Regions from separate parts of the Yinghuangia sp. YIM S10712 genome, predicted to be linked through region 1. Evidence: riboswitches for the same ligand, from Rfam matches in the RefSeq annotation. Region 1 holds a riboswitch; each other region holds the start of a gene.
What was found. Region 1 has a riboswitch for cyclic di-AMP ahead of ACRX5W_RS03870 (NlpC/P60 family protein). Riboswitches for the same ligand answer to the same signal wherever they lie in the genome.

Region 1 (3,268 bases):
GCAGGATGCGCACGCACGACGAGTGGAAGGTCGAGACCCACATCGCCTTCGCTCGCGGGCCGACCAGAGCCTCGACGCGCTCCTTCATCTCGCCCGCGGCCTTGTTGGTGAAGGTGATCGCGAGGATCTGCCCGGGGTGCACGCCGCGCGCGCCCAGCAGGTACGCGATGCGGTGGGTGAGCACGCGCGTCTTGCCCGAGCCTGCGCCCGCCACGATGAGCAGCGGCGAGCCCTCGTGGACGACGGCGGCGCGCTGCTGCGGGTTCATCCCGTCGAGCAGTTGCGCCGGGTCGACGGCGGGCTTGGGGGCGCCGTTGCGGTAGTGGCCCTCGTACGGCTGTGCGGGCACGTCGTAGTCGCCCGAGAACAGGTCGTCGGGTGCCGGGTCGTACTCGGGCGGCGGCGGGACCTCGTCGGGCGGGGGTTCGGCGGGCCAGGGGATGTCCGCGTCCGCGGGCACGTCGGCGCCGAAGCCCGGCAGCGGCAGGTCGTCGAAGAGTTTGCTCATCGCTGCCGAGTCTACGAGCCGCGCCGGCGGTTCCGGCCCGTGCGTGCCGAACGGGACCGCCGGGCGCGAGGGCGGCTCTCGTCCGGCTCAGGCCTCCGCGTCCGGCTCGGGCCGGCTCAGGTCCACATGACGGCGATCGCGATGTTGGCGACGGTCAGCAGGCCGATGGCGCCGACGATCTTGGTGTCCACGCGCTCCTTGGTGCGGTTGGTCCACACCATGAGGAGGATCGCGAGGAGAACGGCCAGCTTCACACCCATCTTGGCGTTGTCGACGTCGAGGTCCTGGCTCTGCCGGACGCCGACGAGGGCGACCCCGGTGACCAGCATCGTGAGCGCGCCGTGGACCATCGCCTTGTTGACGCGGACGTCGCCGGACTTCATCGCGCTCATCTGGGTCAGGAATCCGCCCAGCAGGGAGGCGACGCCGATGATGTGCAGGACGAGCAGGAGTTGACGAACGACGTCCACGGGACGCTCCTCAGAGTCGGCTGCGACGAGCCTATAAAAATCACAAACCGGACAATGAAACGACCCCCAAGGTAAAGCTTTGGCAATGTCCGGGGAGATCCTGGGGTTCGTGACACTCCTGTGACTAATGTTCTCGGCCAGGTGGCCCGTACCCCCGTGCTCCACCCGGAGCAGACGGGCGCCACCGCCGAGTCCGGTCACGACCGGCGGCCGTCCCTGTGCGGCCGCGGGCCTTTTCCGGAGCCGGGGACCCACGGTCCCATCGAGGCGAATCGGTGCCGGGGCCGCTCCCGGCGCCGTAGGGCGTCTTCTTCCGCCCGAGCCTGTCAGCTAACCCGGTAGGCGGCCGAGGAAGGAGTGACGCTTTCGTGGCGTCCCATCGTCGTCCCGCGCAGCACCGCCGGTCGAAGCCGCGTACGGCTCCCCGCAGTGCCGCGACCCTGGCGGTCACCGCCGCCGCGACCATGACCGGGGTCATCGCCTTCGCCGGCCCGTCCCACGCCGACCCCGCCCCGGCCAACCCGACCAAGTCCCAGGTCCAGGAGCAGGTCAACCAGCTCCACCACGAGGTCGCCAAGGCCACCGACATCTACAACGGTGTCCAGGAGAAGGTCGAGCAGCTCCAGCAGGCGGCGAACGCGACGCAGACCCGCGTCACCGAGGAACAGGCCGCGATGAACGAGCTGCGCGAGCAGATCGGCATCCTCGCCGCCAACCAGTACCGCAACGGCGGTATGCCGCCCGAGCTCGCGCTCGCGCTGAGCGGCGACCCCGCCGAGTACCTGCAAAAAGCCCAGATGCTCGACCAGTTGGACTCCCAGCAGGCCATCAAGCTGGAGCAGATCGCCGCGCAGGCGCGCATGCTCCAGCAGGACCGCGAGGAAGCCTCCCGGCAGCTTGCGGAGCTCGACCAGCTCCGCAAGGACCTGACCGCGAACAAGAACGCGATCCAGGAGAAGCTCAACAAGGCCCAGGCTCTGCTCAACACCCTCACCGAGGCCGAGCGGCAGGCGATCCTGGAGTCCAACGAGCACGAAGCGGCCGAAGCCGCCGAGCGCGAGGCCGAGGAGCGCGCGGCGCGCGACGAGGAACGCGCCGCCGCCGAGGAAGACGACAAGGAAGCCGCCGCCGTCCCGGCGTCCGGACGGGCCTCGGTCGCCATAGATTTCGCCATGGACCAGATAGGCAAGCCGTACGGCTGGGGCAAGGCAGGGCCGAGCTCGTACGACTGCTCCGGTCTCATGCAGGCCGCGTGGGGGAAGGCCGGCGTCAAGCTGCCGCGCACCACGTGGGACCAGGTCAACGTCGGCACCAGGGTCTCGAAGTCCCAGCTCCAGCCCGGCGACCTGGTCTTCTTCTACTCCGACAACAGCCACGTCGGGATGTACATCGGCAACGGCATGATGGTCCACGCTCCGCGCCCCGGCACGAATGTCCGGACCGAGTCGATCAACGTGATGCCGTTCTACGCGGCGACCCGCCCCGGGTAAACCGGCACCCGAACGGTGCGCTCGGGCGGTCCGCACACCGCGTCCCGCCCCTGCGTTCCCGGCCGACCGGCGGCCGTCGTCACACCAGTCGCCGGTCGGTCGCCCAGCGCGTCAGCTCGTGCCGGTTGGAAAGCTGCAACTTGCGCAGCACCGCCGACACATGGGTCTCCACGGTCTTCACCGAGATCACCAGCCGCCGCGCGATCTCCTTGTACGCGTAGCCGCGTGCGATCAGCCGCAGCACCTCGCGCTCCCGCTGCGTCAGCCGGTCCAGGTCCTCGTCGATCGGCGGGACATCCGTCGCCGCGAAGGCGTCCAGCACGAACCCGGCAAGGCGCGGCGAGAACACCGCGTCGCCGTCCGCGACCCGCGCCACCGCCCGGACCAGCTCGTCGCCGGTGATCGACTTCGTGACGTAACCGCGCGCGCCGCCCCGGATGACCCCGATCACGTCGTCGGCGGCATCGGACACCGACAGCGCCAGGAACCGCACACCGGGCTGGAGTTCGGCGCACTGCCGCAGCACCTCGACCCCGCCGCCGCCGGGCAGGTGCACATCCAGCAGCACCACTTCGGGCCGCGTCGCCCGCACCACCGCGACCGCGGACGGGACGTCCTCGGCCTCGCCGACCACCTCGACCGCGTCACCGATCTCGGCGCGCACGCCCGTACGGAACATGCGGTGGTCGTCGACCAGCACGACGCGGACCCGGCCCCCGCCCGCCGCCCCGCCTGCCGTACCGCCTGCCGTACCGCCTGCCCCGGCGCCCTGCGGGCTCTCGCTGCTCACGACCGGCTCC
Region 2 (3,268 bases), on a different contig from region 1:
GAGAGTAGCATTCTCCGCAATGCCGCCCGTCGGCGCACGTACGCCGCGGAGGGGCGGCCACAGGCAAACGGAACGCCCGGCCGGGTGGTCCCGGCCGGGCGTTCCGTTATTTGTTCATCCCTGTGTCAGCCCCACCTGCACAGGGCACCGCGTCACGACGCTCAGATGTTGACGCCGTGGGCGCGCAGGTACGCCAGCGGGTTCACGTCCGAGCCGTAGCTCGGGGTCGTGCGCACCTCGAAGTGCAGGTGCGGTCCGGTGGAGTTGCCGGTCGAGCCGGCCAGGCCGACCTGCTGGCCGGTCGCGACCTTCTGGCCGACGGAGACCGACAGCGAGCTCAGGTGGCCGTACTGGGTGTACTTGCCGTCGGCGTGCTTGATGACGATCTCGTTGCCGTACGCGCCGCCCCAGCCGGCCTTCACGATCGTGCCGGACGTGACGGCCTTCACCGGGGTGCCGGAGGCGGCGGAGAAGTCCTCACCGGTGTGGCCGTTCGACCACAGCGAGCCGGAGTTGCCGTACGAGCCGTGCGGCGCACCCGACACCGGGCGGACGTAGCCGCTCGACGAGGTCTCCTGGCTGGAGGCGGCCTTGTCCGACGCGGTCGCGGTCGTGGTGGCCGCGGACGACGCCGCAGACGACGCCGAGTTCGACGCGGACGCGGAAGCCTTGCCGTTCAGGGTGAGCTTCTGGCCCTGGTGGATCATGTTCGGGTTGCCGCCGATGACGCTGCGGTTGTCCTGGTACAGCTTCTGCCAGCCGCCGGCCACGTCGTGCGTGTTGGCGATCTTGGAGAGCGTGTCACCGGCGACCACGGAGTAGGTCGCGGCAGTGGTCTGCGCCGCGGCCGGCTTGCTCGACTGGGTCGCCTGCGCGCCGGACGCCGACGCGTTGTCGGAGCCTGCGGACGAGGAGGCCGCGGACGAGGAGGCCGACGAGGCGGCGGCCACGGGCTTGGCGGCCGAACCGGTGTCGATGGACGGCGTGCCGCTGTTCTTGGTCAGGCCCGCCTTGACGGAGCAGACCGGCCAGGCACCCGGGCCCTGAACCGCGAGGACCTTCTCGGCGATGGCGATCTGCTGGTCCTTCGTGGCGAGGTCGGCGCGCGGCGCGTACTGCGTGCCGCCGAACTCCTGCCACGTCGAGTTCGTGAACTGGAGGCCGCCGTAGAAGCCGTTGCCGGAGTTGATGGACCAGTTGTTGGTGGACTCGCACTGAGCGACCCTGTCCCACGTGCTCACCGAGGCGGCGGACGCGCTGGTCGCGCCGAGCATCGGGAGGGCGATCGCGGCGCCGGTGACACCGGCGGCGACGGCGATGGACTTGCGGTTGCTCAGAAGGTTGCGGGTCGCGGACAGCATTAAGCGATTCCTCTCCCACGCCTGCGAGGTGAGCTGTCGGATTCGGGCTGGAGTTGCCCGGCCGCGCCGCCCACGCCCTGATCAGGACGTTTTTGGCACGGCTTCACCCCAAGCCGTCCCGGTCGTACGGAAGTACGTCGCCGGTCCGGCGAATTTCACCTGGTTCCCCCGCTTCTGCCGTGACTGGTTCTCAGCAGTCCCGTCTCGACCGGCGGCAGAATTCGGCGTTCCGGTGAGCGGGGTCGGCGTTGCACCGACGACCACGAAGCTAGACAAACACCCGGTTACAACACAAATCCCTTGGAACCGAAGAAAGTTCAATGAAATTCGGGAATAGGGAATAAGTCACGCTCAGTAGCGTTGTCTCGCCCTCTCCGCAGTCAAAATGACACTTTGCGTGTTCGGGGCGATGCGGGAAGTCGGGATCCGCTACTCGCTGTGCCACGGCGATGCGTTCAAGTAGTTTTGCAAAGGAAACGTAAATTGCCCCGGTTCGGTCGTTTTGTCGCTCGGTGGATGGGAAAAAAGGGCCGAACACCGCGCGTCGGCGCCTGCGCGCGGAGGGGGGTCCGCAGGTGACGGGATGGGGCCGGTACAGGGGCGTTGACCTGGGGTTTCCTTCTCGCCGCCAATACTGCGGTCTGCGGTTTGCCGTCTGCGGTTATGGTCCCGGTCTGCGGGCCGCGTGCGGTCCGCGCCGGTGCGGCTAGACGGAGGCCGAGGTCGGGCCGGAGTATCCAGCCACCATGGCGACCGTGCCCGGCTTGCCCGACGGTCCGTGGGACACGACCTCGATCAGGCGGAAGCTCCGGCCACCGTGCACGACCCGGGCGACGAAGCGGGTTTCGCCGGTGATCTCCAGCGCGCGCAGGTAGCTGATGCGAACCGAAGCCAGGGACATGCCGTCCTCCGGGCGCAGCCAGTGCGAGGCGGCAAGCTGGGTCGCGCACAGGGCGATGCCGCCGTGCATGACGCCACTGGCGTTCGTCAGGATCTCGCGGCCGGGCACCCGCAACGACGCGGTGTCTCCGTCGACTTCCAAGGACGCGTCCAGCATGGCGAGCAGCGACTCGCGGTACGGCGGCTCCGACTCGCGCCGTGGTTCCGGCAGTGCCGCGGTCGTCGGGGCCGTCGTCGCGTCGGGGGTGAACAACTCCTGGAGGTCGCGGGGAACGGTGGTGGTGAACCGACTGCGCAGGGTCGCGAGTGCGAGCGTGCGGTCGGCGTCGTCCCGTACCGTCCCGGAGACCAGGACCCCCGTCGGCTGCGCGGACACGACCGAGCACTCGCTTTGGATCGTCTGCCCGTCGCACGGCGGCGGCGCGGTGTAGTCGACGGAGAGCTCGGTGGTCACCGGCCACAGCTCGTCGGGCCGGTGCGCGGACGTCGCCCTCCCCAGCGTGTCGTCGATGAGCACGCCGAGAGCGGCACTGTTCGGGGATCCGTCCGGGCCGGTCATCCAGGGACCTGACGTCATCGTCCCGCGGCTCCCGCCGTCGACCGGGGTGATCGCGGCGCCGAAGAGGGTCATCGGCCCACGGCCGCGCCGGATGAGCGGTGCCGCGAGGTCGTGGTGCGCAGTCATGGAGATGTCCTGGTTCCCTGGGGCGGTCCTACCGCCGACCGATGCGGCCCCGCCGTGTTGCCGTACGCTGCCCGGCGCGCCGACGTCCCCCAAGAGAACGTCATTCTCGCGCACGAGAGAGTCATTATCGCAGGTGCGGGGCCGGGCGTGAGCGAAGGGTCGGCGCGCAGGCTCCCGCCCCCTGCGCGCGTTCAGCGAAAGCCCACGCTCCCGGCTGTGACCCGACCGTCTCGCCCGCGCGGTCGCCGCGGCGGCCGACGGCAGGGCGCGGCGGTCAGTAGCCTGGTGGCCCGGTCAACCACGTATGGCGCACAGGGGGTTC
Region 3 (3,268 bases), on a different contig from region 1:
GGGTCACCGGCCGGAACAGGCACACGTCGGCCTGTGGGTGCCGCGTCGTGGCATCACCGTGGTGGCTTCCCGGCGGACGCCGCCGGGATATCGCCCGTTAGCCGGGCTCCTGGCGGCGTGTGGAATGCCACCAGGCCCAGAGCCAGTCGCCCGCGATCACCAGCGTTGCGGCCCATACGACTGCCGCGGCGACGGCGATCGACACCGGGCCGCCGCTGAGCGTCGCGGCGAGCATGACGAGGGACAGCGGGCACAGGACGATCAGGCTGTAGACGCGCACTTGCCGACGGAATCTGCCGGCCGGTGCTCGGCCGCTGGGCGGACTGACGAGATTCATGGTGCGCAGTTGCCGGTCGAGTACGGCGTCGCGCTGCAATTCGAGTTCGATGGCATGCAGCTGCTGCCGCTCACGACGGCTGAGCGCGGGGCCGCCGGGCATGGTCGCCACCTCCGGACGGGGACATGGTGACGGAACTGTCATTACGCTGCCCGGGTGATGTGGAGTTATTCGTTGGCCGTGTGCGCGCGGAAGGGACGGGCATACCGGTCGTTCTGCCTGGTCATACCCGCGTGCATGGTCGTCCGGCGGCACCCGCGCGGGCGGTGGAGACACGGCTGAGAACGTGGTCCGCCGTCCGCGCGGGGCCGGTCCGTGGGGCCGTCGGGCGGCGCGGGGATCAGGCGGGGCGGGTGGCGCCCGCGATGGGCATCGAGTCGACGGGAACGATCTTCACGACCGAACGCGAGTTCGGGGCGTGGATGATCTGGCCGTCGCCCAGGTACATGCCGACGTGGCTGATGCCGGAGTAGTAGAACACCAGGTCGCCGGGCTGAAGGTCGGATATCGCGACCTTGTCGCCGGCCGCGTACTGGTCGGTGGTGACGCGCGGGATCGACACGCCCGCGGCCTTCCACGCCGCCTGGACGAGGCCGGAGCAGTCGTACGCGTCGGGCCCTTCGGCCCCGTAGACGTACGGCTTGCCGAGCTGGGCCTTCGCGAACGCGATCGCGGCGGCGGCCTTGCCGGCCGCGGGGGCGGCAACCTGCGTCGCCGTCGAACCGGCGGTGGACTGCGTGGTCGGGGCGGTCGTCTCGGACGTCTCGGTGGTCGCGGCCGTCCGGGTGGCCGTCTGCGACGAACTGCCGGTCTCGGCCGGTGCGGTGCCGGTCAGCTTCAGGATCCGGCCGATGTCGAGCCAGTCCGGGCCTTTGGTGAGCTGGTCGCGGTTCAGGTCGTACAGGGCCTGCCAGCTGCCGGCGACCCCGTTCGCGTCGGCGATCCTCCAGAGGGTGTCACCTGACACGACGGTGTGTGTCGCGGCGGTGGAGGTGGCGGCGGATCCGGTGTCGGCGCCCGTCTCGGCGGCGGGGTCCGTGGGGGCCGCAGCGGTGGTCGCGGCCTCCGGCTGGGCCATGGCCGGAGCGGCGTGGGTGGCGGTGGCGGTGAAGGCCGTGCCGAGGCCGGCGATGCCGGCGGCGGCCACCAGGCGGCGGACGCTGTGGGCAGACAGCATGAAGTCGTTCCTCTCCTGCCGCCTGCGAGGTGAGCTGTCGGATTCGGACCGGAGACGGCCCGGCCGCGCGAGCGCACGGCTTCACCCCGAGCCGGACCCGACGTGTCGGGTACGGCGTACCACCTGGTTCCCCCGCTCCCGTCCGGAAGTGCTCTCGCGCGCGCCGGGACCGGGGACGGGATTCGGCGTTCCGGTCGGCGCATTTCGCCGTGGTCGGCGAAACCGGGGGTGACGCTAGACAAATCGCCTTGTCGTCCACAACTCGCCGGCCGTGCATCACAGGTGCGTAAAGGCGGCGTTCGGCCTGGTCTCACCTGCGGGGATGCTTCGGACACCCCGGGATGACATGCGGATATGCCGCAGAGTGACCGTGACGGATCGGTGACCGAAAAAGATCTGAATTGCTCATGACCCGCCCGCCGGGCGAATCATTACACGTCCAATCTTGTCCGCATTTACGCAACCAGATGGATTGTCCGTTCACTCGAACGGCCTTCCCCGGCTGCCCGGCGCTCTCGGCGCGCCTACCGTCGAAGTCATGCCGCAACCCGGACAATTCGCCGGTTTTCGTCGCACTGGGCCCTGACGGCCCTTCCTCTCGTCGCCCGAGGCGCGATCGGCGGGAGGACCGTCACTACCTCGCGCGTTCGCGAGACGGGGAACTTTTCCGGCCACGGCACTTGCTCATCCAACGCTGGCGGGGAGGCCCGGTGTCCCGATCCCAACGCTCGGTCGCGAAGTCCCCGGAGCCGGCGAATTCCGCGCCGGCGTCAGCCGATCCGGTCGGCGACTCGCGGGACGAACCAGAAACGTCATCCCGTCGTTCGGTGACCTCGCTCCTCCGCGCGGTGGCCGACTTCGCCGACCGGTCCGCCACCCGCGCCCGCTGCGTCGCGCTCGCGCTGCTCTGGGCCGTGAACATCGGCGCGCTCACCCTGATGTGGTACGGCCTGCCGAGTGGCGGCGCCGGCCCGTTCCCCTGCGCCCTGTTCGGCCTGGTGCTGGCGGTGGCCGCCGGGGTCGTCGGACTGGCGCTCGCGCTCCCGGGGTTGCGTGCTTCCGAACCGGAGCGGGCCGACAACGGCTGGGCGTTCGCGTGGCTGTTCACGACGTTCGTCGGCGCGGCCGGCGGGTTCCTCGTCCTGGCGTTCGACCAGTTCACCCGTTTGTGGGCCGGGGCCGGACTCGGCCCGTGAACCGTGGCCCGATCAGACCCAGCCACCGGGCGCGGGGACGGCCGCAGCCTGGCGCTTCTTCCACACGGCGTACGAGATCAGGTATCCCACCGTCCACATGCCGCAGCTCAACAGCACCCCGATGACGTGGACGGTATGCGGGAACGGCCGGGCGACGTAACCCGGTTGGCCGCCCCCCATGGTGTGCCCGCCGAGGTTGCCGCCGAGCGCGGTCGACGCGTTGGCGACCTGCGGCGGAACCCATGACGCGCCGGCGGTGGCGGCGGCGGTTGGCGGGAGCCGCGTGGGCTGCGACCCGCTGCGGAAGGTCACGCCGTACAGCAGGCGCACCCGCTTGGCCTCCCAGACCGACATCGCGGTGATGGTCACGGGTGCGCCCAGCGTCACGATGGCCGCGACGACGGCGGGCACGCGGTTGTGGCCGGGCGCCGCGAGGTCGACCGCCGCGACGGCCCACGACAGGGTCGGGGCGAGGAGGCACGGCATGAGCAAGTGCCCGTCGGCGGCGGCGAACAGGTGGCGCGGGACCATGAAGAAAGCGGTGATCGCGAAGAAGCC

Region 2: another riboswitch for cyclic di-AMP. It lies ahead of ACRX5W_RS17000 (transglycosylase family protein); the one in region 1 lies ahead of ACRX5W_RS03870 (NlpC/P60 family protein).
Region 3: another riboswitch for cyclic di-AMP. It lies ahead of ACRX5W_RS27740 (NlpC/P60 family protein); the one in region 1 lies ahead of ACRX5W_RS03870 (NlpC/P60 family protein).

The regions. Positions count from the first base shown of each region.
Region 1 covers NZ_JBPKBI010000001.1:816,269-819,536, reverse strand. Annotated here, with positions in the region: gene pcrA (DNA helicase PcrA) at 1-508, opposite strand, end outside; gene ACRX5W_RS03875 (hypothetical protein) at 625-978, opposite strand; cyclic di-AMP (ydaO/yuaA leader) riboswitch at 1,198-1,338, shown strand; gene ACRX5W_RS03870 (NlpC/P60 family protein) at 1,347-2,468, shown strand; gene ACRX5W_RS03865 (response regulator) at 2,548-3,258, opposite strand; gene ACRX5W_RS03860 (ATP-binding protein) at 3,255-3,268, opposite strand, start outside.
Region 2 covers NZ_JBPKBI010000007.1:96,515-99,782, reverse strand. Annotated here, with positions in the region: gene ACRX5W_RS17000 (transglycosylase family protein) at 162-1,361, opposite strand; cyclic di-AMP (ydaO/yuaA leader) riboswitch at 1,367-1,567, opposite strand; gene ACRX5W_RS16995 (PaaI family thioesterase) at 2,068-2,946, opposite strand.
Region 3 covers NZ_JBPKBI010000019.1:24,034-27,301, reverse strand. Annotated here, with positions in the region: gene ACRX5W_RS27745 (DUF3040 domain-containing protein) at 98-439, opposite strand; gene ACRX5W_RS27740 (NlpC/P60 family protein) at 678-1,514, opposite strand; cyclic di-AMP (ydaO/yuaA leader) riboswitch at 1,520-1,712, opposite strand; gene ACRX5W_RS27735 (hypothetical protein) at 2,342-2,710, shown strand; gene ACRX5W_RS27730 (hypothetical protein) at 2,723-3,268, opposite strand, start outside.